2 regions of the Brevibacterium sp. 2SA genome follow, and region 1 is predicted to be linked to the other one. Evidence: riboswitches for the same ligand, from Rfam matches in the RefSeq annotation. Region 1 holds a riboswitch; the other holds the start of a gene.
The links. A riboswitch is a leader RNA that binds a small molecule or an ion and turns the genes downstream of it on or off. The one in region 1 is predicted to bind thiamine pyrophosphate.
Positions count from the first base shown of each region.

Region 1 (15,513 bases):
GACCTGGAGGGAGACCTTGTAGTAGTCCTCTCCCCCACCGGCGATGAGCCGCGGGGTGCGCAGCACCGCGTGGGGGTTCGCGCAGATGTGGGACATGACGACGGCGTCGTAGTCGCGGGCGCTGATCGACCCGGCGAAGCCGCCGCGGCGCTGCGGCTCGGTCTCCAAGGGCACGAACGAGTCGGAGACGAGGCTCCGCCAATCGTCGAAGTCCGCGGCCGTGCTCTCCAGCAGCGTCATCGCTCTCACCTGCCTGCCTGTGCTGTTGTCCGGGGTTCACGCGTTCCGGTGGATCCGAGTCGCGTGATGAGGTAGCTCAGCTGAGTCCGGAAGCCCTCGAAGTCGAAGCTCTCCCCGCCGAGGATCGACGTCGTCTGCGCCCCGTAGAGGTACGTGACGAGGATGTCGGTCTCGACGTCGATGCTGACGTCGTCGGAGATCTCTCCCGCAGCGGCCGCCTCGGCGAGCCACCCGCGGATCCACTCGCGCCAGCGGGCCATCGTCGCGCGGACCTCGCGGGCCCGGACGGGATCCTGGGCCACCTCGGCGAGGAAGGAGAGGACGACGCGGGCCTCGTCGCGGAGTTCGGGGGTGAGCGGAACGACCTCGGCGGCGAACGCCTGCAGGGCGGTCAGCCCGGTGCGCCCGGCCGTGGCGATGACGACGCGGCGATTCGTCGCCTCATAGACATCGACGTAGGTCGCGGCGAGGAGGTCGGCCTTCGATCCGAAGTACGACTTGACGACGCCGTTGGCGAATCCGGCCTCGGCGGCGATGTCGCGCATCGTCGCTCCCGGCAGGCCCTGGCGCGCGATGATCCGCAGCGTCGCCTCGACGATGTCGCGGCGACGCTGGGCGTAGTCGACGATCTTGGGCACCGTTGCTCCATCTCCATTGACTTTATTTCCTACGAGTGTAGATTATAACGTGATCCGGCTCACGCCAACCCCGCAATGCAGTGAACCCTCGGAATGCAAAGGTGCACGATGTCTGCCCAGACCCCCTACTCCCTGGCCACCGATGACGAGATGACGACCGTCATCGACACGCTCCGTGAGGCCGACCTCTTCCCCGCCGCGGCGCGGATCGCCTACCTCGGCCTCCTCGATCCCGTCCGCGGAACACCCCGCGATGCCACCCATGTCGACCGCCGGTTCCGCGTCCTCGTCAGCGACAAGGAGGCCGGCACCGCCCGTGACATCGTCGTGTCCGCAACCCGGCGCAGCGTCGAATCCGTCACCGAGGTCGACTCCTCCGTCGCCGGTGAGTTCCCCGTCATGGAAGAGGAGTTCGAGGTCGTCGAGCAGGTGCTCGCCGCCGATCCCGCGTGGCAGGAGGCGATCGCCCGACGCGGTCTCGCCCTTGACGAGGTCAGGGTCGCGCCCCTGTCGGCCGGTGTCTTCGAATACCCCGATGAGGCGGGACGGCGGATCCTCCGCGGGCTCGCCTTCCACCAGCAGCACCCGTCCGACAGCGCGTGGGCGCACCCCATCGACGGCCTCGTCGCCTACGTCGATGTGACGAACCGCAGCGTCGACCAGGTCCTCGACCTTGAGGACGTGCCCATCCCGGCCGAGCACGGCAACTACACCGACCCCGACCTCACCGGTCCGCTGCGCACGACGCAGAAGCCGATCTCAATCACCCAGCCCGAGGGACCGAGCTTCACCGTCACCGAAGGCAACCACATCGACTGGGAGAAGTGGTCCTTCGACGTCGGCTTCGACATGCGCGAGGGCCTCGTCCTCCACAACATCGCCTTCACCGACGGGGATGAGACCCGGCGGATCCTCGACCGGGCGGCGATCGCGGAGATGGTCGTCCCCTACGGCGACCCCTCCCCCGTGCGGTCGTGGCAGAACTACTTCGACACCGGCGAATACCTCGTCGGCCAGTGGGCGAACTCGCTCGAACTCGGGTGCGACTGCCTCGGCGACATCACCTACCTCTCCCCGTGGGTCGTCAACAACCTCGGCGAGCCGCGGCAGATCCGGAACGGCATCTGCATGCACGAAGAGGACGCCGGGGTGCTCGCGAAGCACTCGGATCTGTGGTCGGGAGTGGCCTACACGCGGCGCAATCGGCGCTTCGTCGTCTCGTTCTTCACCACCGTCGGCAACTACGACTACGGCTTCTACTGGTACCTCTACCTCGACGGGACGATCGAGTTCGAGGCGAAGGCGACGGGCGTGGTCTTCACCTCGGCGCTGCCGCACGGGTCGACGGAGTTCGCCTCGGAGATCGCGCCGGGCCTCGGCGCCCCGTTCCACCAGCATCTCTTCGGCGCCCGTCTCGACTTCGCCCTCGACGGCGGTGGCTGCCGGGTCGAGGAGGAGGACGTCGTCCGGCTGCCGGTCTCGGAGGAGAACCCGCGCGGCAACGCCTTCACCCGCAAGCGCACCCTGCTCGCCACGGAGCTCGAGGCCCAGCGCGACGCCGACCAGTCGGTGGCGAGGACGTGGGTGGTGTCGAATCCCGAGTCGATCAACCGCCTCGGCGAACCCGTCGCCTACAAACTCCACCCGGCCGGCCTGCCGACGCTGCTCGCCGCCGAGGAATCCTCGGTCCACAAGCGGGCGACGTTCGCGTCGAAGGCGCTGTGGGTGAGCCAGTACGACGTCGACGAACGGTACCCGACCGGCGACTTTCCCAACCAGCACGCCGGTCATGCCGGTCTGCCGACGTGGACGCAAGCCGACCGCAGCGTCGACGGTGAGGACATCGTCGTGTGGCACACCTTCGGGCTCACGCACTTCCCGCGCGTCGAGGACTGGCCGATCATGCCCGTCGACACCGTCGGCTTCAAGCTGCGCCCCGAGGGCTTCTTCGACCGCTCGCCGGTCCTCGACGTGCCGGCCCCCGAGTCCGGCAGCCACTGCTGCGCGGAGTGAGGGGGAGCATCGCCGACGGGATCACTGCACCGTCAGCCGCCGCTATTTGAGGAGGCGGTCCATGCGCCGGTCGCTCAGTCGCTTCCCACCGGTCTGGCATCCGGGGCAATACTGGAGCGACCGGTCGGCGAAGGAGACCTCGGCGATCGTCGTGCCGCACACCGGACACGTCTGACCGGTCCTCCCGTGCACGCGCAGCAGCTTCTTCTTCGCGGACTTGATCTTCGCCGGGGGCAGCCCCGAGAGCGCGTCCCGTGCCGCTCCGAGCACCGAGGTCATCACCGCGTACACAGCCTCGGCATCGACCTTGTTCGCCGTCGCGAACGGGGAGATCTTCGCGGTGTGGAGGATCTCGTCGGAGAAGGCGTTGCCGATTCCCGCGACGACGCTCTGATCGTCGAGCACGGTCTTGATCCGCGAGGTCGTGCTGGCGAGCGCGGCGGCGAACTGCTCCGCCGTGATCTCCAGGGCGTCGGGACCCGCGCCGGCGAGCGCAGCGACGTCGCCGAGGTCGCGGACGAGGGACACGGACGCGTTCTTCTTCGTCCCCGCCTCCGTGAGGTCGAACCCTGAGCCAGAAGCGAGCGTGACCCGCATCCCCAACGGCCCTTTTCCCATCCGCACCGGCGCCGACGGAACGGCATCGTGCCAGACCAGCCAGCCGGCGCGCGCGAATCGGCACACCAGCGACAGCCCGTCGAAGTCGATGACGAGCGCCTTGCCGACCCGCCTCACCCCGGTGATCTCGAGTCCGATGACGGCGTCGAGCGGCGGGTCGGCGGTGTGGAGCAGCGAGAGCTCGGCGATGTCGACCTGCGCGATGAACTCACCGACGAGACGCGGGGTGAGGAAGTCGACGAGCGCTGAGACCTCGGGCAGTTCCGGCATGAGTCCAGTATGCCCCCGCCTCAGTCGCGCACAAGGGCGAGCCGCCGGAGGATGACGACCAGACCGAGACCTGCGCAGACGGCGCTGACGCCGAACGGCCCGACCGGACCGAACCGCTGCAAGGCGAGCCCGGTGAGGATGGGTCCGACCGCCGCACCGAGGTTGAGCGCGACCGTCGCGAACGATCCGCCGAGCGCAGGTGCACCGGCGGCAGTGGCGACGATGCGCGCAATGAGAGTGCTACCGGTCGCGAACGAGAGGAATCCGACCAGCGGGGTGAGCGCCCAGAACATCACCGCGCCGAGGCGGCCGTCCGTCTCCGGCCCCGTGACCGTGAGGGCGACCCCGACCCAGGTGAGCACGAGCACAGGGCCGAGCACCCAGAGGAGCCGCCTCCACTGCGCATCGGCGAACCGTCCGGCAATGCTGACCCCGCAGAAGGCGCCGATGCCGAACACTGCGAGAAGCACCGGCACGGCAGCCCCGGAGAGTCCGAATGCCGCCTCGGCGATCGCCGCGAGATAGGTGAACGCGCCGAACGTCGCAGCATTGACGAGCACCGCGACGGCGATGACGATGAGAAGGTCCGGGGAGCGCAGCGTCGCGAGCTCGGCGCGCAGCGGAATCCGTTCGCCCGCGTGCGCGGTCCCTCCTGGGGCGGCCGCGAGCACACCGAGGAGAGCGGGCACGCAGAGTGCGGCGATCACCCACAGCGCTGACCGCCAGCCGAAGCCGGCGGCGAGGAACGCCCCTGCCGGCACCCCGGCGATGAGCGCGAGCGTCGTCCCCGCGAGGACGACCCCGATCGCCCGTCCCTGCCGCCCGGGGGCGACGAGTCGGGGGATGAGCGCGAGTGTGACGGCGAGGAACCCCGCATTGGCGACAGCGGCGAGACTGCGGGTGGCGACGAGGACGGGGAACGAGTCGGTGAGCGCACCGCCGACGTGCGCGAGGACGAAGACGACGAGGAAGCCCGTCAGCGCCGACCGCGGCGAGAACCGGCGGCTCGCCGCCGCCATCACCGGGGCGCCGACGACCATGCCCACGGCGAATGCGGTGGTCAGCAGGCCCGCCTCGGCGAGGGAGACGTCGAGATCACGGGAGATGTCGGTGAGCAGACCGACGAGGACGAATTCGGAGGTGCCCTGCGCGAACACGGCGAGGGCAAGGAGATAGAGCAGCACAGGCATGAAGCAGCCTTTCGGACACAGCAGCGTAAGGGGTGAACCGTCTGGCACTGCCGGTGCCGGGATGAGGATCTCCGGGCTATCGGCGTGCCGACAGCCCGGTCCTGGATGCTTCTGGTGTGCTCACGCGTCCAAGGCTAATGGGGGCGTGGTGGAACAGCAACGTCCCGGGGCCTGGCCGGGTTCCGGGGCGAGCTGAGCTCCGGGGCTAGCTGAGCCCCGGAGCGGCTCAGCCCTGGGAGCCGGCGGCACTGCCGCCGGAGCCGCTGCTGCCGGACCCGGAGCCGCCGCTGCCGGAACCGCCCGATCCGCCTGAGCCGCTGCCGCTCGAGCCGGAACTGGATCCGGACCCGCCGCTGCTCGACCCGCTGCCACCGGAATCCGAGCCGCTGCCGCTGCTGCCCGAGCCGGAGGTTCCCGAGTCGCCGCTCGTGCTGCTGCCCGAGCCGTCCGAGGTCGACGAGGAGTCCGAGCTCGAGCTGCTCGACCCCGAGGTGTCCGAGGACGTGCCGCTCGTGTCGCTGCTCGAGTTCGTGCCCTGATCCGCACCGGTCTGGTCGCTGTTCGACGAAGAGGTCGAGCTCTGATCGCTCTCCGCCGACGTCGAGGAGCTGCTGTCGCTGCTGCCGCTCTCCCCGCTTGAGTTCCCGGAGTTCGATCCGCCGTCGCTGCCGCCGTCGCTCGATGACGATCCGGACTCGTCGCCGCTGCCGGAGTCACCGGTCACCGAGCGCGAGATCTGCGAGGTGCCCGGCGAGATGTCGGCCTGCGTGAGGTTCTCGGCGATGACGACGCCGCCGAGGCCGATGCCGAACGCGGCGACGCCGATGGCCACCGGGTAGAGGACGCGCTTGCGCTTGAGCTTCTGCAGCCACGACTTCGGTTCGTCGTCGGTGTCCGTGCCCGCGGCCGCCTCGGTGTTCGCCTCCGTCTCGTCGAGGTTGCCGAACGCCGAGTCGGTGCGCGACGGATCGCCGTCGACCGCACCGTAGACCGCTGTGGCGTCCGGGTCCGCACTGCCGGGTGCCGTACTGCCGGGTGCGGTGCTGCCGGGTGCTGTGCTGCCGGGTGCTGTGCTCCCGGGAACCGTACCGTAGACGGCAGTCTGGTCGGTTCCGGGCTGGCCGCTGCCGTTCTGGCCGGTACCGCTGTCGTTCTGGCCGGTGCCGGGAGCGTCGGGGTTCGCGGTGCCGGGGGCACCGGCGCCAGGGCCGACGAGTGGGAGGGTCGCGCCCTTCTTCACGGCGGGAGCGAGCTTCGACCCGACCTCCCGAACCGCCTCTTTGCCCTTCTCGAGGCTCTTGCTGTAGAGGCTGACGGCGAGCGCAGTGACAATGCTCGCGATGCCCGCCCCGATGACGGTTCCGGCCACACCGAGCTGACCGCCGACGATCGACGACGTCGCGGCCGCACCGGCGCCGGCGAGCAGCTGGGTCGCGGAGATCCCGTTGCCGCCCTTCTCCTTCTTCTCGTCCGTGTCCCCGTCGCCGTCGGCGGTGTCGAGCTTCGTCGTCTCCGCGGCCACTGCGGGCGCGACGGATGTCGACTGTGTGCTCGTCGGCTGTGCTGCCGTGGGCTGGGCGTCGACCGGCTCGGTCTGCGTCGGCCGGCTCTCCGTGGCGGGAGCGTCACGGCGAATCGGGTTGGGCGGCAGGACCGGCTGATGGGCAGCCGTCATCTCCTCCGTGACCATCGGCAGGGCCTGGGACGGCTGGCTCTCCTGCGGAGTCGATCCCGCTGCGGGATCGTTCTGGTCGTGCGGATCTCTGTTCTGCGGCGCCAACGTACCTCCAAGACTGTGTGACTCTCCCCAGTATTCTCTGCCGAGGTCCGGAGACGCTGACCGGGGTCCCCTGAACCTGTGAACCGTCTGGAAGCCGATCTCCGCCCCGTCCCCCATGACCTGGACCGATGCGCGGTCGTGTGACGGGCGGAACAGCCGACTGACATGGTTTGTCCAGGAACCTTGTCATTCGTCAGGCGTCAGGCGAATCCGATCCCGCCGAGGCGGTCCCCCGGCCCCACGGCATCGCCGTCGCCGAGGCGGAGGAGATCGAAGCGGCGCCAATCCGGACCGTCGGCGAGGGCGAGTGCGAACCGCGGGCGAGCGGACTCACTCGTCCCCGCCGCCTCGGGATCGAGGGTCATCGTCAGCGGCGGCAGCGCCGCCTCATCGGCGACGACCATGAGGTTGACGGCGAAGGTCGGGCCCGCGAGGTCGGTGAGCGCGACGGCGTCGGACCCGGAGAAGCGCAGCGGAGATCCCGGGCCGGCCCGGTGCGCGGTGCCGGCGATGTCGAGGACCACCTCGGCGTCGGTGGGAAGGAACGTCCGGTCGAGGCCGGGCAGGGACGAGAACGGACCGGTCCGCTCGAGGCGGGCGATGCTCAGCCGCCACGGACGCCGGTCGGGGGTGAGCGCCGTGGAGGCGTCGAGGGAGACGAGCTCGGTCGTCTCGCCCGCGCCGTTGGCCCAGGGAACAGGGACGATATCGACGAACGACGCGATGATCTCCATGCCGTCCATCGTAGGTCGCCTCCCGTCGTCAGCGCGGCCTCCTCGTCAGCGGCCATCACGGGCGAGGGGCTAGCCTGGGAGCACACGGACCTCCGGCAAGGAAGCAGCGATGACCGTTCAACCCCGCCCTGACTCGTCTGACATGTCAGGCTCGCCGCACCTCGATCCCGGTGTCGGCCTCACCGAGGAGGTCGTCACGCTCACCGATGGCCGTCGCATCCGCACCGTCACCGCAGGTGATGCGCCCGGTCCGTGCGTCGTCTTCGAGGCGGGCATGGGTGCCTCGGCCGCCGCCTGGACGCACATCCAACGGGAGGTCGCCACCCGCGCCCGCACCGTGTCCTACGACCGCTCGAACATCGGCGGCAGCGCTGACGACCGGAGTCCGCGCAGTCTCGAGCGGATCGTCGATGACCTCGCCGAGGTGGTCGACCGGGTCGCCGGGAACGAGCAGGTCGTCCTCGTCGGCCACAGCTGGGGCGGACCGATCGTGAGATTCTTCGCGCACCTCAACCCCGACCGGGTCGCCGGGATGGTGCTCGTCGATGCGACCGCCTCGGCGATCCTCTCCCCCGCAGTCGCAGCCCTCAACGCCGGTTCGATGCGGCTCGGGTCGCTGCTCATCCGGGCCGGCCAGGGCGATCGCTTCACCCGGACGCTCCTGCCCGACGGGGCATCACCGCAGATCACCGAGGCAGACCTCGCCCTGTTCTGGCGCGACTCGCTGACCCAGCGGGCGATGCGCATGGCGCTGAGCGAGGAACGGCACGTCACCTCGTCGATCGCGCTCATCCGGATGCTCGAACGCGACGGCGGACCGGACGTGCCCGGCGTCGTCCTCCAGGGCGGCCGGCAGCGGGGACTGCTCGAGCGGAGGATGCGCACGCGGCAGAACGCGGCGGCGGCCGCGATCGCCGACGCGATGCCGCAGGGCACGCTCGTCGTCCTCGAGGATGCCGGGCACCTCATCACCCATGAACGCCCCGATGCCGTCGTCGACGCCGTCGACGACGTGCTGGGTCTCCGGCGTCACTGAGCCTCAGTTGACGCAGCGTTTCAGCTGACGCAGCGTTTCAGTTGACGCAGTGTTTCAGTTGACACACAGGCAGAACGGGTGACCGGCCGGGTCGAGGAAGACGCGGAACGTCTCCCCCGGCTGGACGGCGGCCTTCCCGGCGCCGAGTCCGATGACCTGCGCCTCGGCGGCATCGAGGTCATCGACCATGACGTCGATGTGCATCTGCTGCGGGTGTTCCTGGCTGGGCCAGCTCGGGGCGTGGTAGTCCTCGACCTGCTGGAAGCAAATGGGCGGCCAGGAATCGGACGTGATCTCTGCCCATGTGCCGTCGTCGTCGACGCGGACCTGCCAGTCGAGGAGTTCGCCGTAGAACTGGGCGAGCTCACCAGCATCCGGAGCATCGAGAACGACCACGGGCTGCTTTGCGATAGCCATGGTCCCGAGTCTACGCCGCAGGGCCGACACGACCCAGGGAATCACCGTCTCGATAGAATTGTTGAGCAATACACCCATGAGAGGACATCGATGAGCACGCACACCCTGCCGGTCGCGGACGGTCCCGCGGTCTACGTCATCCACGACAATCCCGAGTGGATCCCGCCGTTCGCCGACGCCTTCGCTGAACTCGGCGTCGAGCTCGTCGAATGGCTGCTGCCCGGTGCCGCGATCGACCTCGCCGCCGCCCCGCCCGAGGGCGTCTTCTGGTCCCGACTCTCGGCATCCTCGCACACCCGCACCGACCCCCACGTCAAGGAGTACGGGCGAGCGGTCCTCGCGTGGCTCGAGGCCGCCGGCCGCGCCGTCGTCAACGGCTCGCAGGTCCTCGAGCTCGAGGTCAGCAAGATCCGCCAGCACCGCGCCCTCGCCGCGCACGGAATCGACGTGCCGACCACCTCGGCGGCCTTCGGATCAGCGGCGATCACCGAGGTGGCTGCCGGGTTCACGCCCCCGTTCATCACGAAGCACAACCAGGGCGGCAAGGGACTGGGCGTGCGCCGCTTCGACTCGCACGCCGAGCTCGAGGCAGCGGTGGCCGACTTCGCCCCCGGCGGGTCCACCGAGGCGATCGACGGCATCACCCTCGTCCAGGAGTATCTGCAGCCGGCCGCGCCGTTCATCACGCGCGCCGAGTTCATCGGCGGCCGCTTCCACTACGCGGTCGCCGTCGACGTCTCCGCCGGATCCTTCGAACTCTGCCCCGCCGATGCCTGCGTCATTCCGGGCACGGCCGGCAGCCTCGGCGGCAGTCAGTTCACCCGGCGCGAGGAGATCACCGCCGACACCCCGCTCATCGGTCGACTCGAGGCGCTGCTGACCGAGCTCGGCATCGACTTCGCCGGAGTCGAGTTCATCGACACGGCCGATGGCCGGCAGGTCGTCTACGACATCAACACGAACACGAACTACAACGCCGGGGTCGAGGCCGGGGAGCGTGCGGCCGGCCGCCAGCCTGCCGCTGTCCGGATCGCCGAGGTGCTCGGCGCGAAGCTCGCAGCCGTTCGTCGTGACGCAGCGGAGGCGGCACCCGTCGGCTGATAGTCTTCAACCACCACAGGGGAGCGCCGCGACCGGCGCTGAGAGTGCGCACGCAGACCCTTTGAACCTGATCCGGGTGACACCGGCGGAGGAAGATGGAGGCTCATCACGATCACAGTCGCGACCGGCGGGGCCGTGGCCGGACTGCGGGCGAGTGCCGAAGCGGAGTGGACCGCGGCGACCCATCACCGGTTCGTCGCCGAGCTCTTCGCGGGCACCGTCGACGACGCGGTGATGGCGAAGTACCTCGTCCAGGACTATCAGTTCTTCGATGACTTCCTCTCGATGCTCGGCGCCAGCGTCGCCCACGCCGACACCATCTCCGCGAAGCTCCGGTTCGCCCAGCAGCTCGGGTTCCTCGCCGCCGATGAGGATTCGTACTTCCTCCGCGCCTTCGCCGAGGTGGGGGTGGAGCCTGCGGACTACACCGATCCCCAGCTCACCGAGGTGACCGCGGGGTTCCGCGGTGTCATGCGTGAGGCGGTCGCCGCGGCGTCGTATCCCGACGTCCTCGTCGTCCTCGTCATCGCCGAATGGCTCTATCTCGAGTGGGGTGAGCAGGATCGAGCCATGCCGAGCCGCGACCTCCACACCGACTGGATCGACCTCCACCGCGGAGAGGCCTTCACCGGCTGGGTGCAGTTCCTCGTCGACGAACTCGAACGGGTGTACCCGCGCGGGGACGATGCGGCGTCGGCCGCCGCCCGGCAGCGCTTGGCCGATCTGTGGCAGCGGGCCGTCGGGCTCGAGCGCGCCTTCTTCGACGAGGCGTACCGGTGACCGCGCTGCCGGGTCCAGGCTGCCTCTCGTACCGGCCAGGCTACTTCTCGTAGACCTCGGCGGCAGCGGAGAAGAGGAGCGAGATGCCCACGGCCCCGGCGTCGGGGGTGCCGGCTCCACGGCCGTCGACGTAGCTCGCCCGACCCCGCCTCGCCTGCATGTCGGCCGTCGCCTGTGCGGCCTCGGCGGCGGTCTGCGCGGCTGAGGCGAATCCCTTCCCGAACGCCGAGGCGGTGGGATGGAGGACGTCGACGACTGTCCGATCTCCGGTCTCTGCGCCGCCGACGCGCTGGATCGCCTCGCATCCGGCCGCCGTCGCCCGCTCCCAGAGGACCTGTGCGGTCTCGCGGTGGGTGTCGGGGTCGAGTTCGGCGTAACCGGCACTGAGCTCCTGGAAGAGCAGTCCGAGGAGCGGTCCGCTCGTGCCGCCGACGCCGCCGAGGAATGCCGCTTCGGCCGCGGCGAAGCCCGCGGCCTCGGAGGAGTCGACGAGTCGAGTCGCGTGGCGCAGTCCACCGCGGAGGTTGTCCCCGAAGTCCCCGTCACCGCCGACCTGATCGAGTTCCGTCAGGTGGGCGTGCTGCTCCTCGACGAGTTCGGCGAACCGACGGAGCACAGCGGTCTCGAGATCCGCGTCCCCACCAGCTGCCGTCCGCTGCCGCAGAGAGACGGCGGGAGCCGTCGGCTCCTGCGCACTCCGCGTCGCCGCTGTCGTCGCCACCGCCTCGGCGTGCGTGGGCTCACCGCCGAGTGCCGGGAACGCCGCGGTGCGGGAGGCGGCGGTCCACCAGTCGAGCCAGGACGGCTGCAGGCGCGTGAGGGTGAGGGAGAACCCGGTCATGTCGAGCGCGGTGACAAAGCTGCCGACGAGGGAGGCGGCGATCGACTCGCCTGCGGTCTCAAGCGCGGCGCCGAGGGCGTCGTAGACGTTGAGGAGCTCGATCTGGGTCGTCGCGCCGAGGCCGTTGACGAGGACGAGGAGGTCGCCGTCGGCCGGGGTGCCGGGAACCGCGGCGAGGAGCTCACGGCACATCCGGTCGATGAGGCTCTCGAAGCCGTCGTGCGGAATCGAGGTCGCGGCGCGCTCACCGTGGATGCCGACGCCGTATTCGAGGGTGCCCTCGGGAAGGTCGAACGCGGGTCGACCAGTGTGGGCATCGGTCTGGGCGCGAGCGGCCACGGCGAGGCTCCGGGAGCGGGCGACCACCTCGGCGCCGAGATCGGCAAGGTCGTCCAGACCCCATCCGGCGTCGGCGGCAGCACCGAGGATCTTCTCGACGATGACGGTGGCGCCGGTGCCGCGTCGACCGGTCTCGGTGTCGTCGCTGTCGGTGGCGATGTCGTCGTCGACGAGCACCGTCGCCACGGGGATACCGGCGGCGCGGAGACGTTCGGCGGCGATGCCGAAGTTGATGACGTCGCCCGTGTAGTTCTTGACGATGTGGAGGACGCCGTCGGGACCGGCCACCGCCTTCGACGCCGCGAAGATCTGCGCGTTGTGCGGTGAGGCGAAGACCTCGCCGGGGACGGCGGCGTCGAGCATGCCCGGGCCGACGAAACCGACGTGCATCGGTTCGTGACCGGAGCCGCCGCCGGAGACGAGGCCGACCGTCCGCGTCGGGGACTGCGCTGTCGCGCTCACGTAGAGCGGGTCGGTGTTGAGCGCGACGAGGTCCCCGTGGGCCCGGGCGAACCCGGCCAGCGCTGAGGGGATCGGGGTGGACGAGACGAAGAACGCGTTCATGACGGCCAGCCTAACGTCCGGTCATGCCGGGCACCACGTGGCACTATTGTCCGATGAACGATTCCCCTGTCGAGTCCGAGCGCATCCCGTTCGGGCTGCTCTGCCCTGAGATCATCGAGAGTGTGCCGCCGAGGTTCTTCCCCACCGCCGTGTGGGGGTATTTCGAGACGGAGAACGCGGACGGGGAGACCGGGTGGATCGAGCGCACCTCCGACGGGGCGTCGTACGCGACGATCCTCTCGCAGATCTCGGGCTTCCTCGTCGAAACCGAAGCCGCGAATGCGTGGGTCGACGACGAAGTGCCGGTCGATGACGATGATGCGGATGACCCTGACGTTCCCATCGCGCCGGTGTCCAGCGGTGACGTCCTCGTCGCAGAGGCCTCTGCGGCGCTGTCGAACCTCATGGTGTACCCGTTCCCTGACGGGCACGAGGCCACCGGCCGCTACGTCGCCCTCATCTGCGATGACGATCCGTTCGAGTCCGGCAACGTCGAACTCCTCACCGAGGACGTCAGCAGCGATCTCGTCGAGGGGCTGCTCCGGGTGGCTCGGGCGCGGTTCGCCGAGACGTTCTCGTTCAGTCCGTTCGATGACGACGACGAGGAATCGGAGGACAACGAGGGCAGCGCGGACTCGCCCGTGACGTCCCTGCCGGACGTGACGACGTTCGGCGAGCTCTTCGCCGGCTGGGTGTTCCTGCCGCTGCCGGAGGACGCCGATGTCAGCGCCGTCTGGTCGCTCCTCCTCGCCACCGACTCGGACGGCGGCATCCAGCGGTACACCCGGCGCACGCCCCTGCTCGATGAGAATGTCCTCGCGGGTGCCCTGGCACGGATGACCTTCGAGGTCGAGGCGCGACTCCTCGACAGCTTCGACGATGACGACGACCCCACGCGTCTGATGCGGGAGACACTGCCCGAACTCAGCTCCCTCGTCCCCGACGACTCACCGACGCGTCCGCTCGATCCGCGGGTCGCCACGCTCGCCACTCGGGCCCTGCCCGCCGGCGAGACCCCGATCGCCGCGAGTCTCCTCCTCTTCGGCACCGATCGTCTCGGGTCGAGCACCGTCCTCTGCGACTGGGTGACGACACCGGATGCGGTCGCGATCGGCGATGAGGAGTTCGACGGCTTCGAAGAGCTCGGCCTCCTCCGCTCGGCTCTGCGCGACCTTCTCCAGAACGGCCTCGGCGAGTTCTGACCGGTGTGACCAATCCTCCGGATCCTCCGACGAGCACCGGCCGAAGCTTTGACGCTTTCGGCGTATTCTTCAACCGGGGAGCGTTAGCATCAGTCGTGTGGTGACCACCCGGCAGACAGTTCTCTGGCAGCTAGTCAGGAGTATCCGCGGCGTCCGTCCCGGCAACCGCGCCGTCATCGCCGTCGATGGGGTCGATGGTGCGGGGAAGACGATGCTTGCCGACGAGCTCGAGGAGCTCGCCGCGGAGGACGACGGGCGGCGCCTGGCGAATCTCAGCATCGATGGGTTCCATTTCCCGAAGGCACGTCGATACGCGCAAGGGATGGGCCCGGAATCGTTCTACCGTGACTCGTACGACTATGACGCGTTCGTCGACTCCGTCATCTCTCCATTCCGCGCAGGCGAGTCGCCCGTCCGGGCGATCTGGGATGTCGACGCTGATGAACCAATGCCAACGACACGGCTGTCTCTGCCAGCCGATTGCGTGCTCATCGTCGACGGCATCTTCCTCCACCGCCCCGAGCTGCGCGAACTCTGGGACGCCAGCATCTGGATCGACGTCCCCTTCGACGTATCCGTCCCGCGCGGCAGCGAACGCTTCACCGGAGACCACGATCCCGACCCGGAAGGTGCCTCGAACCATCGCTACGTCGGAGGACAACGCCTCTACTTCGAGGAGTGCGCTCCCTGGGAGAGAGCGACCTGGGTCATTGACAACACCGACCTCACCCGACCGCGGTTGCGCTCCACGCGCCACCCCGATCCCGACATGAGAGACTGAAGCCATGAGCACTGAGCTGGATGTCGCTGTCGTCGGATCGGGTCCCAACGGTTTGGCCGCCGCCGTGACGATGGCCAGGGCGGGACTGTCCGTCGAGGTCTTCGAGGCCCAGCCGACGATCGGCGGCGGAGCGCGCACCCTCGACCTCGGGCTCGCACCGGGCATCACGAACGACATCTGCTCGGCCGTCCACCCGCTCGCGATCGCCAGCCCCTTCTTCGTCGACTTCGACCTGCGCGCCCGCGGCCTGAAGTTCACCACCCCGGAGATCTCCTACGCCCAACCGCTCGACGGGCAGCCCGCCGCGCTGGCGTTCCACGATCTCGCGACGACGGTCGACCACCTCGGCGACGCCGGCCCGGAATGGGACCGGTTCTTCCGTCCCCTCCTCGAGCGCGTCGACGACACGATCTGGCTCTCCCTCGGCGACAAGCGTTCGATTCCCCCGACCCTGCGCGATGTCGACGGGGTCGCGAACATCGTGAAGTTCGGGATGCGGCTGCTCTCGCAGGCGAGTCCCGCGTGGAACATTCCGCTCTCCCACGAGACCACGCAGGCGCTCTTCACCGGTGTCGGCTCCCACGCGATCGGCCCCCTGCCGGGCATGGGCACCGCGGCCACGGCGACGATGCTCGCGACGATCGCCCACGCCGGCGGCTGGCCCTCCCCGATCGGCGGGTCGCAGGCGATCACCGACGAACTCGTCGCCGACCTCGAAGCCCACGGCGGCAGGGTCACCGCCGACGCCCGGATCAGCCACGTCTCCGATATGCCCGCGGCCCGCGCCTACATCCTCGACACCTCGGCGCTGAATGCCGCCCAGATCTTCTCCGGCCTCCTGCCCGCCCACGTCGACCGCGCCCTGCGGGCGTTCAAACACGGCAACGCCGCGGCGAAGGTCGACTTCGTGCTGGGCGGCCCCGTCCCCTGGGCCGACCCGAACGTCGCCCGCGCCGGCACCGTCCACCT
Region 1 is NZ_SCMW01000027.1:21,301-36,813, reverse strand. It holds gene FFS20_RS10840 (helix-turn-helix domain-containing protein) at 1-240, opposite strand, end outside; gene FFS20_RS10835 (TetR/AcrR family transcriptional regulator) at 246-878, opposite strand; gene FFS20_RS10830 (primary-amine oxidase) at 987-2,891, shown strand; gene FFS20_RS10825 (DNA-formamidopyrimidine glycosylase family protein) at 2,934-3,779, opposite strand; gene FFS20_RS10820 (Cmx/CmrA family chloramphenicol efflux MFS transporter) at 3,800-4,969, opposite strand; gene FFS20_RS17955 (hypothetical protein) at 5,196-6,749, opposite strand; gene FFS20_RS10810 (HutD family protein) at 6,950-7,483, opposite strand; gene FFS20_RS10805 (alpha/beta fold hydrolase) at 7,593-8,519, shown strand; gene FFS20_RS10800 (VOC family protein) at 8,574-8,936, opposite strand; gene FFS20_RS10795 (alpha-L-glutamate ligase) at 9,027-10,037, shown strand; TPP riboswitch at 10,045-10,149, shown strand; gene FFS20_RS10790 (TenA family protein) at 10,173-10,817, shown strand; gene FFS20_RS10785 (dihydroxyacetone kinase subunit DhaK) at 10,858-12,561, opposite strand; gene FFS20_RS10780 (hypothetical protein) at 12,615-13,763, shown strand; gene FFS20_RS10775 (uridine kinase) at 13,864-14,544, shown strand; gene FFS20_RS10770 (NAD(P)/FAD-dependent oxidoreductase) at 14,549-15,513, shown strand, end outside.

Region 2 (15,513 bases), on a different contig from region 1:
ACGGGCTAGCGGGTCCCCCAGCTGGCTTCGACCAGCGCTGCGGCCGCGGCGTCGTCGTGCGTCGATTCGGCGGCGACCTGGGCGTCGACGTGGGCGTTGAAGGCGGCGATCTCGGCCGCGACCCGGTCGGCGTCCCAGCCGAGGACCGCGGCGACGATCTCGGCCACCGGTGCGGCGGCGGCCCGCCCCCGGTCGCGGACCTCGTAGTTGAGCCGCATCCGACGTTCGAGGACGTCGTCGAGGTGGACGACGCCTTCGCAGGTGGCGGCGTAGTGGGCTTCGGCGCCGAGGTAGCGGTCGGCTCCCGGCAGCGGCTGCCCGAGTTCGGGGTTGTCGTCGATGAGGTCGAGGAGGTCTTCGACCAGGGTGCCGTAGCGGCGGATGAGCCGCTTGACCCGGGTCTCGTCCCAGCCGTAGCGCTCGGCGATGCTCGCCTGGCCGCGGCGCACCGCACCGACGCCCTGGGCGCCGATGAGCGGCACGGATTCGGTCAGGGACGTCCGGTCCTTCGCGTCCTCGCCGAGGGCGAAGTCGACGACGTCCTCGGCCATCACCCGGTAAGTCGTGAATTTGCCGCCGGCGATCGCCGAGAGCCCGGGCTCGACCTCCATGACGGTATGCTCGCGGGAGACCTTCGTCGAGGCCTCGCCGTCCTTCTGCACCGGTTGCAGGAGCGGACGCAGACCCGAGTACACGCCGATGACGTCGTCACGGGTGAGCTTGTTCTCGAGGATCGCGTTGGCGTGTTCGAGGAGGTAGTCGATGTCGTCGGACGTCGCCACGGGGGCTGCGACGTCCTCCTTCCACGGGGTGTCGGTGGTGCCGATGACCCAGTAGCCGTCCCAGGGGATGACGAAGAGGACGGACTTCTCCGTCTTCGAGATGATGCCGGTGTCCGGGTCGGCCTTGATCTTGTCCTGGTCGACGGTGATGTGGACGCCCTTCGAGGCGAGCACCTTGAGCCCGGCGTCGGCCTTCGCGAGGTCCTGCTGCTGTTCGGTCCACACTCCCCCGGCGAGGATGGTGCGGCGGGCGTAGACGTCGAATTCGCGGCCGGAGATGCCGTCGCGGGCGCGCACGCCGATGACGCGGTCGCCGTCGTGGAGGTAGTCGATGACGGAGACGTGGTTGGCCGCCGCGGCCCCGAAGCTCGCCGCCGAGCGCACGAGGGTCATGACGAAGCGGGCGTCGTCGACCTTCGCGTCGTAGTACTCGAGCGCTCCCACCGCGGCGTCGTCGGCGAGGCCCGGGAAGTGCGCGCTCAGCGTCTTCTTGCCCAGGTGGCGGTGCATGGGCACGGCGCGTTTGCGGCCGGGCCGGGTCGCCATCGTGTCGTAGAGGAGGACACCGGAGCCGATGAAGGCCCGGTCGATGAGGCGGTGCTCGAACGGGAAGACGAAGGCGACGGGTTCGACGAGGTGGGGCGCGGTGTGCGTGAGCAGCAGGTCGCGTTCCTTGAGCGCCTCGGCGACGAGTTTGAAGTCGAGCATCTCGAGGTAGCGCAGACCGCCGTGCATGAGCTTCGACGAGCGGGAGGACGTGCCCGAGGCCCAGTCGTGGGCGTCGACGACGCCGACCTTGAGTCCGCGGGTGGCCGCGTCGAAGGCGGCGCCGGCCCCGGTGACCCCGCCGCCGACGACGAAGACGTCGAGCGGATCCTCGGGCGTCGTGGCTGCCATCGCGGACAGGGACTCTTCACGGAACGAGGGGGATAGCTCGCCGTTTCGCATTGCCGTCTTGCCTCCAGGATTCGGGGCGCGAGGCCCCGTTCGAGATACGGCCGAGGTGACCGGCCGGTAATCTCAAGCTAGCAGGCGGCGGAGACAAATGGGAACCGCAGAGAGGGTGATTCCGGCCATTGTCGAAAGCCGGAGTCGAACCGTGACCTAATCCGCGGCTGCGCGCATCGCCGAGGTGGCCTCCGCCGAATCCAGCAAGTCGAGTTTGCGCATGATGATGCCCTCGCGCAGCGCCCACGGGGAGATGCTCATGACGGAGACGTCGAAGATCGTGAAGGCCGCCTCGGCGACGATGGCCCCGGCGAGCACCTGGCCGGCACGGGCCTCGGAGACGCCGGGCAGCGTCGCCCGCTGCTCGGGGGTGCGGCTGGAGAGGGTGTCGATGATGCCGGGCAGGTCGCGGCGGAAGAGCTTGCGGGGCACGTAGATGCCGTCGCCGCTCGGGGCCGCGCCGGCGATCCGGGCGAGCGAGCGGAACGTCTTCGAGGACCCGACGACGTGGTCGGGGGTGCCGACGCGGTTGATGTCTCCGGCGATCCGGCCGATCTGGGAGCGCGCGTACTTCCGCAGCCGGTGGATGTCCTCGGGCGTCGGGATCGGGTCGGGGATGAAGTCGGCGTACGTGCGTCCGGCGCCGAGCGGCACGGACACGGCCGCCTGCGGGTACTCGTCCTGACCGGCCGCGATCTCGAGCGAACCGCCGCCGATGTCGAGGAGGAGGATCTTGCCGGCCGACCACCCGAACCAGCGGCGGGCGGCGAGGAACGTCACGCGTGCCTCGTCCCTGCCGGACATGACGTTGAGGGTGACCCCGAGCTGGTCGCTGATCGAGGCGATGAGCGCCTCCCCGTTGGGGGCGTCGCGGACCGCCGAGGTGGCGAACGCGAGGATCTGCTCGGCCCCCTGATCCTCGGCGATCTCGACCGCCTCGGCGACGAAGTCCCGCAGCCGCTGCTGACCGGCCTCGTCGATCGACCCGTCGGGCCGGAGGTATTCGGCGAGCCGCAGGACCTCCTTGTGCGAGGTCGCCGGCAGCGGGGGTGCCCCGACATGAGCGTCGACGACGAGGAGGTGGACGCTGTTGGAACCGATATCGAGGACTGCGAGGCGCATTGGCTCAGTGTATCCCGCAGATCAGCCTGCACTGACCTCCCGCGGCGGCTGCGCCCTCAGTCCTGCCAGTCGCCGACGCCGAACCCGAACTCGGGTGTCCGCTTGGCGAAGAACGCCTCCTGTCCGCGCGCGATCTCCGCCCGGTACGCCTCATCGAGCCACCGAGGCGGCGCGACGTCGTCGGAGAGCGTGCCGCCGAGGACGGACTTCGCCCCGAGCTGACTGAGCCGGGAGAGACCGGCGACCCGCTCCCCCAGCGCCTGTGCGGCACGCAGCGGCGCCTCGGCGACCTCATGGAAGAACCCGAGCCGGTGCATCTGGTCGAAGTCGACGATCGAGGCGGTGAGCAGCAGATACCTGGCCCACGCGTCCCCGAGGACCCGGGCGAGACTCTCGGTGGGGCCGGGCGGGTAGACGAGGCCGAGCTTGGCCGCGGTCACCCCGTACTTCGACCCGGGGGCGGCGATGCGGATGTCGCAGGCCGCGGCGATCTCCGTGCCCCCGCCCACGCAGTTGCCTTCGATCGCCGCGATCGTCACGGTCCGGGAGCCCGCCACCGCCGCTTCGGCGGCGGAGTTGAGCTGCCAGAAATCGGCGATGGGCACGTCGAGGTCGGCGATGTCGGAGCCCGCGGAGAAGTGACCACCGGCGCCGGTGATGATGAGCGCGCCGATCGAGTCATCGGCGTCGACCCCGGCGATGATCTCCGGCAGGGCCCGCCACATCGCGCGCGAGAGCGCATTGCGCTTGTCCGTCCGAGTCAGAACGAGGGTTCCGACCCCACCGGTGACGGTGAAGTCGAAACCCTCGAGTGCGGTCGGACGATAGGGCTCGTCCGCGCTCATGCTCAGCCCCTGGCGTCGGGGACTTCGCGCTGCGGCTCGCCGTCGTACGCGCTCAGCGGACGGATGAGGGCGTTGTTCGCCTGCTGCTCGAGGATGTGCGCCGTCCACCCGGTGATGCGGGACATGACGAAGATCGGCGTGAACTGATCGGTGTCGAAGCCCATGAGGTGGTACGCCGGCCCCGAGGGGTAGTCGAGGTTGGGGTAGATGCCCTTGCGGGAGACGAAGTCCTCTTCGAACGTGTTGTAGAGGTCGAGCAGATCGTTCGCGCCCTTGACCGCCGCCATCTCCTCGAACGCCTTGCGCATCGTCGGCACGCGCGAGTCGCCGTTCTTGTAGACGCGGTGGCCGAAGCCCATGATCTTCGCCTTGCGCGCCAGCGCATCGTCGATCCACGCCGACGCCCGGTCGGCGGAGCCGACCTCTTCGAGCATCGCCATGACCGCTTCGTTCGCCCCGCCGTGCAGCGGTCCCTTGAGCGCCCCGACGGCTCCGGCGACCGCGGAGTAGAGGTCGGAGGTCGTCGAGGTGATGACGCGGGCGGTGAACGTCGAGGCGTTGAACGAGTGCTCGGCGTAGAGGATCATCGAGATGTCGAAGCTGCGCACGACCTCCTCGGCGGGCATCTCGTCGAAGACCATCTTGAAGAAGTTCGCGGCATAGTCGAGGTCAGTGGTCGGGGCGACCGGGTCGAGGCCGTGCCGGCGCCGGTGGTCGATCGCGACGATCGTCGGCAGCTGCGCGTAGAGGCGCTCGGCCTTCGCGAGATTGGCTTCTTCCCCCTCCGAGTCCGCGTCCGGGTCGACGGCGCCGAGGTAGGCGACCGCGGTCTGGACGACGTGCATGGGGTGGGCGTCCTTGGGCAGGCCGAGGATGATGTCGACGAGCTCGGGCGAGATCTCACGCTGGGCGTGCTCGCGGGCCTTGAACTCCGCCAGCTGCTCCTCGGTGGGCAGTTCGCCGTTCCAGATCAGGTAGGCGACATCCTCGAAGTTGCGCTTGGCCGCCAGCTCCTGCACCGGGTAGCCCCGGTAGGTGAGCGAGTTCGTTTCCTGGACTACCTTCGAGACCGCGGTGGTGTCGACGACGACGCCGGCGAGTCCCTTCTTGATTTCTTCGGTCACTGGTGACCCTCCTGTGAGAAGTTGAATACGGCCGAGTCGAATTCGTTGTACGCGGCGTAGTCGATGGTGTCGTAGAGGTCCGCGCGGGTCTGCATCCGCTCGACGAGGCTGACCTGAGTCCCCTCGTCCCGAATCGTCTGCAGCCCCGACTTGATCGCACCCATGGCCAGACGCAGGGTCGTGACCGGGTAGATCACCATCTTCACCCCGACGTCGGCGAGCTGCTGGGTCGTGAAGAGCTCGCTCTTGCCGAACTCCGTCATGTTCGCCAGGATCGGCACGTCGACGCTCGCGGCGAAGCGCTCGAATTCGCTGAGGTCCCGCATGGCCTCGGGGAAGATCATGTCGGCGCCGGCATCGGCGTAGGCCTTCGCCCGGTCGATCGCCCGGTCGAGTCCCTCGCCGGCGCGGGAGTCGGTGCGGGCGCAGATGACGAAGTTCTCGTCCCGGCGGCCCCGGACCGCGGCGGCGATGCGCTGGTTCATCTCGGCCGTGGTGACGACCTCCTTGCCGTCGAGGTGGCCGCACCGCTTCGGGTTGACCTGATCCTCGAGATGCATGCCGGAGAGGCCGGCGTCCTCGAACTCCTGGACGGTGCGGGCGACGTTCATTGCCTCGCCCCACCCGGTGTCGGCGTCGATGAACGTCGGCAGGTTCGTCACCCGCGCGATCGCCCGACCGTGGTCGGCCACCTCGGTGAGTGTGGTCAGTCCGATGTCGGGCAGTCCCATCGCCGCGGAGAACGCACCCCCGGAGATGTAGACGCCCTCGAACCCGGTCTGCTCGATGATCTGGGCGTTGAGCGGGTTGATCGCGCCGGGGAACTGGACGATCTCGCTGCCGGCGAGGAGGTCGCGGAACTGCTTCCGGCGCTCGGCCGGAGTGGCGGTGGCGCCGAGCATCAGAAGATTCCCTTCGATCCGCTGTGGGTGAGGCCCTCGACGGTGAAGCTCAGCTGTCCGACGCCGGCGGCGTCGAGGTTCTCGAGGTTCTCGGCGAGGTCGAGGAAGCGGGTCTGCTCGGTGTCGGTGAGGATGCCCTCGGAGAGGGTGCGGAACTTCTCGACGTAGTTCTCACGGACGAACGGGCGGGCGCCGAGCGGGTGCGCGTCGGCGACGGCGATCTCGTCGGTCAGCGTCGAGCCGTCCTCGAACTCGATCTCCACGCGACCGCCGAAGGCCTTCTCGTTCGGATCCGTCGAGTGGTAGCGGCGGGTCCACTCGGGATCCTCGGTCGTCTCGATCTTGTGCCAGAGCTTCACCGTCTCCGGGCGCGCGGCGCGCTCAGGCGTGTAGGAGTCCTCGTGGTGCCAGCCGCGGTCCTCGAGCGCGACGGCGAAGATGTACATGATCGAGTGGTCGAGGGTCTCACGGCTGGCCTGCGGATCCATCTTCTGCGGATCGTTGGCGCCGGTGCCGATGACGTTGTGGGTGTGGTGGGAGGTGTGGATGACGATCCGCTTGATCTTCGTGAGATCCTCGATCTCCCCGCCGAGCTTGCGCGCGAGGTCAATGAGCGCCTGCGCCTGGTATTCGGCGGAGTGCTCCTTCGTGTACGTGTCGAGGATCGCGCGCTTGGCCTCGCCCTTGGCCGGCAGCGGGATCGTGTAGCGGGCCTCGGGGCCGGAGAGGATCCAGGCGATGAAGCCGTCCTCGCCTTCGTAGATGGGGTTGGGCGCACCCTCGCCGCGCATCGCGCGGTCGATGGCTTCGACGGCCATCTTGCCGGCGAACGCCGGAGCGTGGGCCTTCCACGAGGAGATCTCGCCCTTGCGCGACTGGCGGGTCGCCGTCGTCACGTGCAGGGCCTGCTGGATCGCCTGGAAGGTCACCTCGGTGGGCAGGTGGAGCATCGCGCCGATGCCGGCGGCCGCCGAGGGCCCGAGGTGGGCGACGTGGTCGATCTTGTGCTCGTGCAGGCTCATGCCCTTGACGAGGTCGACCTGGATCTCATAGCCGGTGGCGATGCCGCCTATGAGGTCGGGACCGGCGATGCCCATGTGCTGGGCGACGGCGAGGACCGGCGGGATGTTGTCGCCGGGGTGGGAGTACTCGGCGGCGAGGAAGGTGTCGTGGAAGTCGAGTTCGCGCACGGCCACGCCGTTGGCCCAGGCCGCCCATTCCGGGGAGAAGCGGTCGCCCAGCGGCAGACCGAAGATCGTGGCGCCGGGGCGCAGCGGGTGCGCCTGCGCCTGTTCGCGGGCGTGGGTGGGAGCCGAGCGGTTCACCGAGGCGGCGGCGACGGCGGCGTTGTCGATGACGCGGTTGATGACCATCTCGGTGACGTCGGCATCGACCGGGGTGGTGTCGGAGGCGACTTCTGCGATCTTCCAGGCGAGCTGGTCTTCACGAGCCAGGTTCTCTGAGCTCTTGTGGGTACGGACTTCATGATCAATCATGAGCAATCCCTTCAATCGTCCTTGACCGCCGCTGGCCATGTCGCGACCGCTGCAGGCCTGGGGAGTGGTTGTCTCAACTGTAGGCCACGTCACTGCTGCGTCCGCGGGCCCGGCCAGAGTTTTATCTTGACATCAAGATACTTTACCCGAGCGGTGACGCCCGACACCACCCCGGGTGACCCGGCAGGCGAACGCCGAGGTGGGCGGGCTGTGCCGGGAGGTCCGACCCAGTGGTGACGACGCTGCCCGAGCAGGCCTTCGACCACCGCCGGAGCAGGCCCGCGACCGCCGCCGGGCGAGGTGAACTGTGACACAATCGGGATATGACCCGCACTGCCCTCGACTTCGACGAGAACTGGTTCGACGACAACGAGTTCGCCCAGCTTCGCCGCCGTCTCCCCATCCCCTATGTCAATGCCATTCCGGTCCGCGTCGGCGAGGCCGGAGACGTCGAGCAGATCGGCCTCCTGCTGCGCCGCCTCGACGACGGCACCCTGGGCCGCGAGGTCGTCGGCGGACGCATCCGCTACCACGAGAGCATCCGCCAGGCCCTGCTCCGTCATGCCGAGAACGACCTCGGCCCGATGGCGCTGCCCGTCGTCCCGCCGGCCATCGCCCCGTTCCATATCGCCGAGTACTTCCCCACCGAGGGCACCTCGCTCCTCCACGACCCGCGTCAGCACGCGATCTCGATGTGCTTCGTCATGGAGGTCCGCGGCGAGTGCACCCCGCGCGCCGATGCGCTCAGCCTCGACTGGCTCACCCCCGCCGAGGCGCTGCGCTCCGACATCGTCGCCGAGCTCTCCCACGGCCAGGAGCACATCATCCGCTCGGCCCTGAGCTACCTCGGCTTCGCCGTCTGAGGCACCCCTCCCCCGGCGTCACCCCGGACGCGGGCACGCGCCGCACGCGAGAGGAATCCGTCCGCCTCGCGGTCTTCTACACGGCGTAGAAAACACTTGGGTACACTGAGGGCGACGAGGACGGCACACGGTTTTCGGGGCCGTCGTCCCCGTCAGGGTTGGTCAGGCCCCGATGGAAGGACTGCCATGACTGCTGACTCCCGCTCGTCCGCCGCGAACCCGGCCGAGGCCCGACCGACCGACACCCGCGCCTCCGAGTCCGGACTCACCGACAACCTCGGCGTCCTCGTCGGCTTCGACGGATCCGAGCTCGCAGCCCTTGCCCTGCGCTACGGCGCCGCCGAGGCGCTGCACCGCGGTGTTCCCCTCACCGTCGTCACGGCCTTCACGATGCCCCTGATGATCTACCCGAACATGGCCTCGATCCCGTCCGAGCCCGAGGACGAAGCCGCGATGCGGGCAGCGGAGAAGACGCTCGCCGAGGCGGCCGAACTCCTTGCCGACCATCCCGGTCCGGTGACGTACGCCGTCGAATCCGGTGACGCCGCCGGTGTCCTCGTCAACCTCAGCGCCAACGCCGATGTCATCATCGTCGGCGCCCGCGGACGCGGCGGCTTCATGGGCCGCATGCTCGGGTCGGTCTCGACGGCCCTGCCACCGCACGCCCACTGCCCGACGATCGTCGTCCCCCGCCATTCGGCGCACCGCGGGGACACGAGCGGCCCGGTCGTCGTCGCCGTCGACGGGTCCGAGGGCGCGCGGATCGCGATGTTCACCGCCGCCGAGGCGGCCGCTTCGCGCAACGCCGATCTGGAGATCGTCACAGTGCTGCCGTCCGGGGAGGAATGGCTCTACTGGTACCCGGAGCTCGAACTCGGCGGTGACGTCGCCGATCGCCGGCAGCGGCAGATCGAAGCCGAACTCGACAAGGACGCCGAAGAGCTGCGCAGCCAGTTCCCCGGACTCCAGGTGTCCACCTCGGCGCTCATCGGCGATGCCGCAGTGCTGCTGTCGGCGGCGACGAAGACCGCGCAGCTGACCGTCCTCGGCACTCGGGGTCGCGGAGCCGTGAAGTCCGCTCTGCTCGGATCGGTCTCCCGCGGGGTCCTCCACCATGCCGAAGGCCCGGTCATGGTCGTCCCGGCCTGAGTCCCTCCCCCACCGCACCTGACGATCCCCGGCCCCGCAGACGCGCGGTGCCGGGGATCGTCAGGTGTTGTACAGTGGAGCGCACACGACAGGGGAGCGCCGCCAAGGGCGCTGAGAGTGCAGATGACGCTGCAGACCCTCGAACCTGATGCGGCTAGCACCGCCGAAGGAAGTCGAGACTCTTCTACCCCTCCTTGAGACACGAGGAGGCGCTATGCCGAACACCACCACGCCCGGTTCCCGCTCGACGACGGCACCGGCATTCACCCAGGCCCCGCCGACGAAGAAGTGGCGGGTCGTCGACTACGTCGTCACCGCGGTCCTCGGCATCGCCGTGGGCCTGATCTTCTGGGTGCTCGCCGCCAGCTGGAAGGGCATCGAACTCGCCTTCCAGGCGTTCCCGCCCTCGATCGGCCTCATCGCCGGCCTCTGGGTGCTCGCCGGACCGCTCGCCGGGGCGATCATCCGCAAACCCGGGGCCGCGCTGCTGTGCGAACTCCTCGCCGCCGCCGTCGAAGGCGTCCTCGGCTCCCACTTCGGGGCGACGGTGCTGCTCTCGGGCTTCCTCCAGGGCCTCGGTGCCGAACTCGTCTTCGCCGCCTTCGGCTACCGGAAGTTCACCCTGTGGGTGACCGCGCTGTCCGGACTCGTCGCCGCGGCGTTCATGGCCGTGAGCGAGAACATCCTCTACAACGCCGAGTGGCAGTTCGACTTCCAGCTCGCCTACGCGGTGTGCGCGATGATCTCCGGCGTCGTCATCTCCGGCATCGGCGCCTGGTACGCCTACCGCGCGATCGCCAAGACCGGGGCGCTGAGCTCCTTCGCCTCCGGCCGCGTGCGCTGATGGGCCTGCCGATCCGCGCCCACGGATACTCGTGGCGGCACGCCGATCGGGACAGCCTCGCCGTCGGCCCCGTCGACCTCGACATCGCCCCAGGTGAGAAGGTTCTCCTCCTGGGCCCGTCGGGGGCGGGGAAGTCGACGCTCCTCCATGCGATCGCCGGGGTCCTGCCCACCGAGGCCGGGGAGTCAGGCGGTGAGTTCCTCGTCGGCGAGGCCGCGCCCGACCCCCGCCGAGGTGTCACCGGGCTCGTCCTCCAGGACCCGAATTCGCAGGTGATCTTCTCCCGCATCGGTGACGATGTCGCGTTCGGAATGGAGAACCTCGGTCTGCCCGCCGAGGTGGTCGACGCGCGGATCGACGCCTCCCTGGCCGCCATGGGCCTCGACCTTCCCCAGTCCCACCCCACGGCGGCACTGTCCGGGGGCCAGAAGCAGCGGCTCGCGCTCGCCGGGATCCATGCGATGGCACCCGAGGTCATCGTCCTCGACGAGCCGACGGCCAACATCGACCCCGTCTCGGCGAGGGCCGTCCGCGATGCCGTGCTCACGGTCCAGGAGTCCACTGCGGCGACGATGATCGTCGTCGAGCACCGGGTGGGCCTGTGGAGCGACGACGTCGACACCGTCATCGTCCTCGGCCGCGCCGGCATCGTCGCCCACGGCACCCCTGATGAGGTCTTCGGTGATCCGGCACTCACCGAGGTGCTCAAGGCCACCGGGATCTGGCTGCCCGAATCCGGGTCCCCCACCGCGACCGACCGCTGGACGGTGCCCGCGCGAACCGGAGCACAGGACCGGCTCGGGTCCCCGGTGCTCGTCGGTGAGCGCCTGAGCGTCGCCCGACCACGGGCGACCGTGCCCGCGGCGACCGATCTCGACCTCGAGGTGCGGGCGGGCGAGGCGCTCGGCATCGTCGGCGCCAACGGGGCCGGGAAGTCGACGACGGCACTGACCCTGGCCGGCCTCATCCCCGAGTTCTCCGGCGTGGTGCGTGCGGCGGGGCCGCTTGCCGCCGGGGCGAAGGAGGCACGGCCGTTCACGTGGCCCTCGAAGTTCCTCGCCCCGCGCATCGGCATGGTCTTCCAGGAACCCGAGCATCAGTTCCTCAAGTCCAGCGTCGCCGATGAGCTCGCCCTCGGTCCGCGACTGGCCGGCTGGTCGACGGCCGAGGTCGACGCTCGGGTAACCGAGCTGCTCGAGACCCTGGGACTGGCCGACATCGCCGACGCCCACCCGCAGGGTCTCTCCGGCGGGGAGAAGCGTCGCCTGTCGGTGGCGGCGATGATCGCTCCGCGCCCCCAGGTCCTCATCGTCGATGAGCCGACGTTCGGGCAGGACGCGCTGACGTGGGCGGGACTCGTCGCCCTGTTCCTCGACGTCCTCGACCACGGCAGCGCTGTCGTCGCCGTCAGCCACGACCTCGACTTCCTCGACGCGATCGGGGCCCGCCGCTTCACGCTCGGCACGGCGGCCCAGACTCTGCGGGGTGAGCGCGTTGAGTGAGAGTGCAGCAATGACCCGTGAGCGCGTCACCGTCGAGGATCCGGGTCAGCTCATCCCCGTGGTGCGCCGCACGGCGCTCGTGCGCTGCAACCCGCTGACGAAGATCGCCGTCGCACTCATCCTCATGGTCGGAGCGCTGCTGAGCATCGACGTCGTCTCCGCGGGGATCATCCTCGGGTTCTCACTCCTCGCCCTGCCGCTGACCGGGCTCGACCTCAAGGCGGCGCTCACACGGCTGTGGTTCCTGCCAGTCGGGGCGCTCCTCGCCGCATGGGGCACGGCGATCCTCGCCGAGAAGACGGGAGCCACCGTCGTCGACGTCGGTCCGATCCTCATGACGACCGGGTCGTTGGAGTCGGCTGCGGCGATCTTCGTGCGCGCCCTGGCACTGGCGATCCCGCTCGTCGTCCTCGCCTCGGCGATCGATCCCAGGGACCTCTCGGATGCCCTCGTCCAGCACCTGCGCCTGCCCGAGACCGTCGTCATCTCGATCCTCGCGGCCAGTCGCCTCCTCGGCCTCCTCGTCCTCGAATGGCAGACCCTGTCGATGGCCAGACGGGCCAGAGGACTCGCCGGCGGGTCGATCCTGCGGCGCACCCGCAGTCTCTTCGCAGGCATCTTCGTCCTCCTCGTCCAATCGATCCGCCGTGGCACGACCCTGGCGATGGCGATGGAGGGACGGGCGTTCGGGCGGCCGGGCAGGACGTGGCGCAGGCGCTCGACGTTCGGCACCGCTGATGCGGTCGTCCTCGTCCTCGCCGTCGTCGTCGCAGTCGTCGCGGTCGCCTCGGCGCTGGTGCTCGGGACGTGGAACCCGATCATTCCAGGCTGAGGTCTCAGACCTCGGCGATGAGGTCCTTGAGGTGTGCCCGCCACTCCTCGAGCGACTCGGCGCTCGGCAGCTTCGAGGCGGTGAGGGTGAGGCGCGTGCGCGCGTCGTCCTTCGGTTCGGCGGCTGCTTCGATCTTCGTCCCGTCAGCGAGGTCGGCGCGCCAGAACGAGCGCTTCGCCGTCGTCGACGGGCGGGGTTCACCGTCAAGGGCGACCCCGCCCAGTGAGCCGTCGACGAGGGCGGCGAAGCGGTCGATGACGTCTCCGCGCTGTCCGGTCACGGTGCGGGAGACGGCGACGTCGAAGGTGCCGTCGGCGCGCTGACCGGGAATCCGTCGGCCGATCTCCTGCTCGTAGGCGACGACGGCACCCTGGACCCACCAGCCGTGGTTGTCGACGACGCCGTCGAACTGCGGGTAGAGCGCATCGGCGAGTTCCTTGTGGCTCGCGTCCTTGCCCCCGGCCTTTTCAAGCCGCTGACGGGTCTGCGCCCAGGGCTCGCCGAGGGCCTTCTCGATGGACTCGATGTTCTGTGCTCGCGTCACCATGGTGTCAGTGTAGCCAGCCAGGGCGCGCTGATTCGGCCGAGCGGCACAGACTGCGCGGCTTAGACTGCGATCGTGACGGATGCGGATGGGTACACCGAGGACGAGAAGTGGCTCGTCGTGCGCGGACGACGGTGGCGGCGCACCGATCCCGCACTTCCCGACGCTCTCGTCGAGCAGCTGAAGAGCCACCTCGGGCGGGCCCGCAACGCGGTGCGGTCGGCGAAGACGGCAGCCGACGACACAGCCCTGCGGGCGGCTCGAGAGCGCGTCGGCGTCGCCAAGCGGGGCCTCGGCGAGCGGGGCGAGAAGTGGTGGGAGATGCCGCGTGCCGACCGGCTCGCCCGCGCCGAGGAGGCGCTGAGCGAACTCGATCGCTGAGCTGACCTCGTCAGTCGATGACGAGTTCGCCCATCTCGTCCCAGCCGTCGCCGTCGAGTTTGCGGGAGACGATCTTCGGCGTCGAGGCGAGCAGCGGGCGCATCGATTCGAGCCCGGCGGCGAAGTGATCGCTGTTGACATGCGGCTCGGCACCGTCGTCGGTGAACGCTTCGAGCAGAACGTACTCGTTGGGCTTCTCGAGGCTGCGCGACCATTCGAACCAGAGGTTGCCGGGTTCGGCGCGGGTCGCCTCGGTGAAGTCGCGCACCACCTCGGGGAAGGACTCCGCGTTCTCGGGCTTGACGTCGAACTTGACGACGATGAAGATCATGATTCTCCTCTGCGCGTGGTGACGGTGGTCCGACCGCACCGGGTCTCAGGCACGGTCGCCTGGGCCGGTCGGCCATGTCTCCACCCAATCACGATCACAGAGGTTTGACGAGTCCGAGCGCTCATCGGGGTGGGCTCAGTCGCGCGGGGCACCGCGCCGGCGGTCAGGCCGTCGCGCGGCGCAGCAATGCGACGAGGCTGTCGCGCTCTTCGGTGGTGAGCGCGTCGACGGGTGCCTGGTCCGACAGGGCGTCGAGGACATTGGCCCGGCACCGCTGACCTGCTGGGGTGAGCGAGAGGAGCTTCGCCCGTCGGTCGCTGGGGTGCGGCCGGCGTTCGACGAGCCCCTGGTCCTCCATGCGATCGACGACGTATCCCGCGTTCGAGGTCTCGCAGCTCATGTGCTCGGCGAGCTCGGTCAGGCGCATCGGCTCCCCCAGCTCGCGCAGCGCGATCGCCTGGGAGGCCGTGATCCCCAGGGTGTCGGCGACGCGGCGGATGTGCGAATCGAGGCGCTGGTTGAGGCGCGCCACGAGGCCGCAGAGTTCGACATCGCTCTCGGTTCCGCTCATGGGGCGATCATAGCAGAATTCATCCGAATTCATATAGTCAAAACTCGGACTATGTGTTTAGACTTCGTATTATCCGAACTCGGATTATATGGAGGTTGCCAATGCCCACGACGCACGCCCCCGCACGCTCGAGGACGAGCCTGCTCGCCGCTCTCGGTCTCGCCCAGCTGCTCATCGGCCTCGATTACAACATCGTCTTCGTCGCCCTGCCCGAGATCGCGTCTCTGGGATTCTCCGCGCCGACGCTCCAATGGGTCGTCAGCGCCTATGCCATCGCCTTCGGCGGGTTCCTCCTGCTCTGCGGCAGGCTCACCGATGCCCTCGGCCGCAGGCGGATGTTCTTCACGGGGCTGACACTCTTCGCGCTCGGCTCCCTGCTGGGGACATTCGCCGTCGCCGAATGGATGCTCATCGCAGGACGCGGCATCCAGGGACTCGGGGGTGCGGCACTGGCTCCCTCGACCCTCGCACTGCTCACCGTCGGCTTCCGTGAGGGGTCGGACCGCAACCGCGCCCTGGGCATCTGGGGAGCCGCCGGGTCGACCGGAATGGTCCTCGGATCCATCCTCGGCGGGGTGCTCACCGACGCCTGGGGGTGGCGGTCGGTGTTCGCGATCAACATTCCGCTCATCCTCGTCATCGTCGTCCTCGCTGTGCGCGCGGTGCCGTCCGATACCGGCCACCCGAGCCTGCGGCGACTCGACGTTCCCGGGGCGATCCTCACGACCGCCTCGGCGATCCTCATCGTCATGGGACTCACCTTCGCCGCCGAGGACGGATGGGCGACGGCACCGACGCTCAGCTGCCTCGGTGCCGGCTTCCTCGGACTCATCACCCTGCTCATCGTTGAGCGCCGAACCGCGCAGCCCCTGCTCGATCCGGCGAAATTCCGCCACCGGCCCCTGGCCGCCGGCACTGCGTCGACGTTCCTCTTCATGGCCGGCTTCGGAGCGACCGCATACTTCCTCACGCTCTACTTCCAGGACACGCGCGGCCTCACCCCCCCCTCGCCACGGGACTCGCCTTCGTCGTGCCCTGCGTGGGCGTGCTCGTCGGAACGACTCTCGGCGGTCGCCTCGCGACCCGGACCGGCCTGCGGACCACGATGGTCACGGGGCAGGTGATCGGGCTGTTCGGGGTCGCCGGCTTCGCCGCGCTCGTCGACGACGGTTCGCCGTGGCCGCTGGTGTTCGGCCTCGCCCTGCTGTTCAGCCTCGGCCAGGGTGTCGTGTTCACGACGATGTTCGCGACCGCGACGACGGGCATCGACGAGTCAG
Region 2 is NZ_SCMW01000016.1:2,384-17,896, reverse strand. It holds gene FFS20_RS08040 (glycerol-3-phosphate dehydrogenase/oxidase) at 6-1,679, opposite strand; gene FFS20_RS08035 (Ppx/GppA phosphatase family protein) at 1,887-2,852, opposite strand; gene FFS20_RS08030 (enoyl-CoA hydratase/isomerase family protein) at 2,909-3,697, opposite strand; gene FFS20_RS08025 (bifunctional 2-methylcitrate synthase/citrate synthase) at 3,700-4,821, opposite strand; gene prpB (methylisocitrate lyase) at 4,818-5,723, opposite strand; gene FFS20_RS08015 (MmgE/PrpD family protein) at 5,723-7,219, opposite strand; gene FFS20_RS08010 (DUF4916 domain-containing protein) at 7,543-8,082, shown strand; gene FFS20_RS08005 (universal stress protein) at 8,269-9,231, shown strand; TPP riboswitch at 9,312-9,420, shown strand; gene FFS20_RS08000 (ECF transporter S component) at 9,446-10,075, shown strand; gene FFS20_RS07995 (ABC transporter ATP-binding protein) at 10,075-11,577, shown strand; gene FFS20_RS07990 (energy-coupling factor transporter transmembrane component T) at 11,588-12,409, shown strand; gene FFS20_RS07985 (hypothetical protein) at 12,414-12,956, opposite strand; gene FFS20_RS07980 (biopolymer transporter Tol) at 13,026-13,334, shown strand; gene FFS20_RS07975 (putative quinol monooxygenase) at 13,345-13,665, opposite strand; gene FFS20_RS07970 (MarR family transcriptional regulator) at 13,829-14,236, opposite strand; gene FFS20_RS07965 (MFS transporter) at 14,338-15,360, shown strand; gene FFS20_RS18300 (MFS transporter) at 15,267-15,513, shown strand, end outside.
Region 2: another riboswitch for thiamine pyrophosphate. It lies ahead of FFS20_RS08000 (ECF transporter S component); the one in region 1 lies ahead of FFS20_RS10790 (TenA family protein).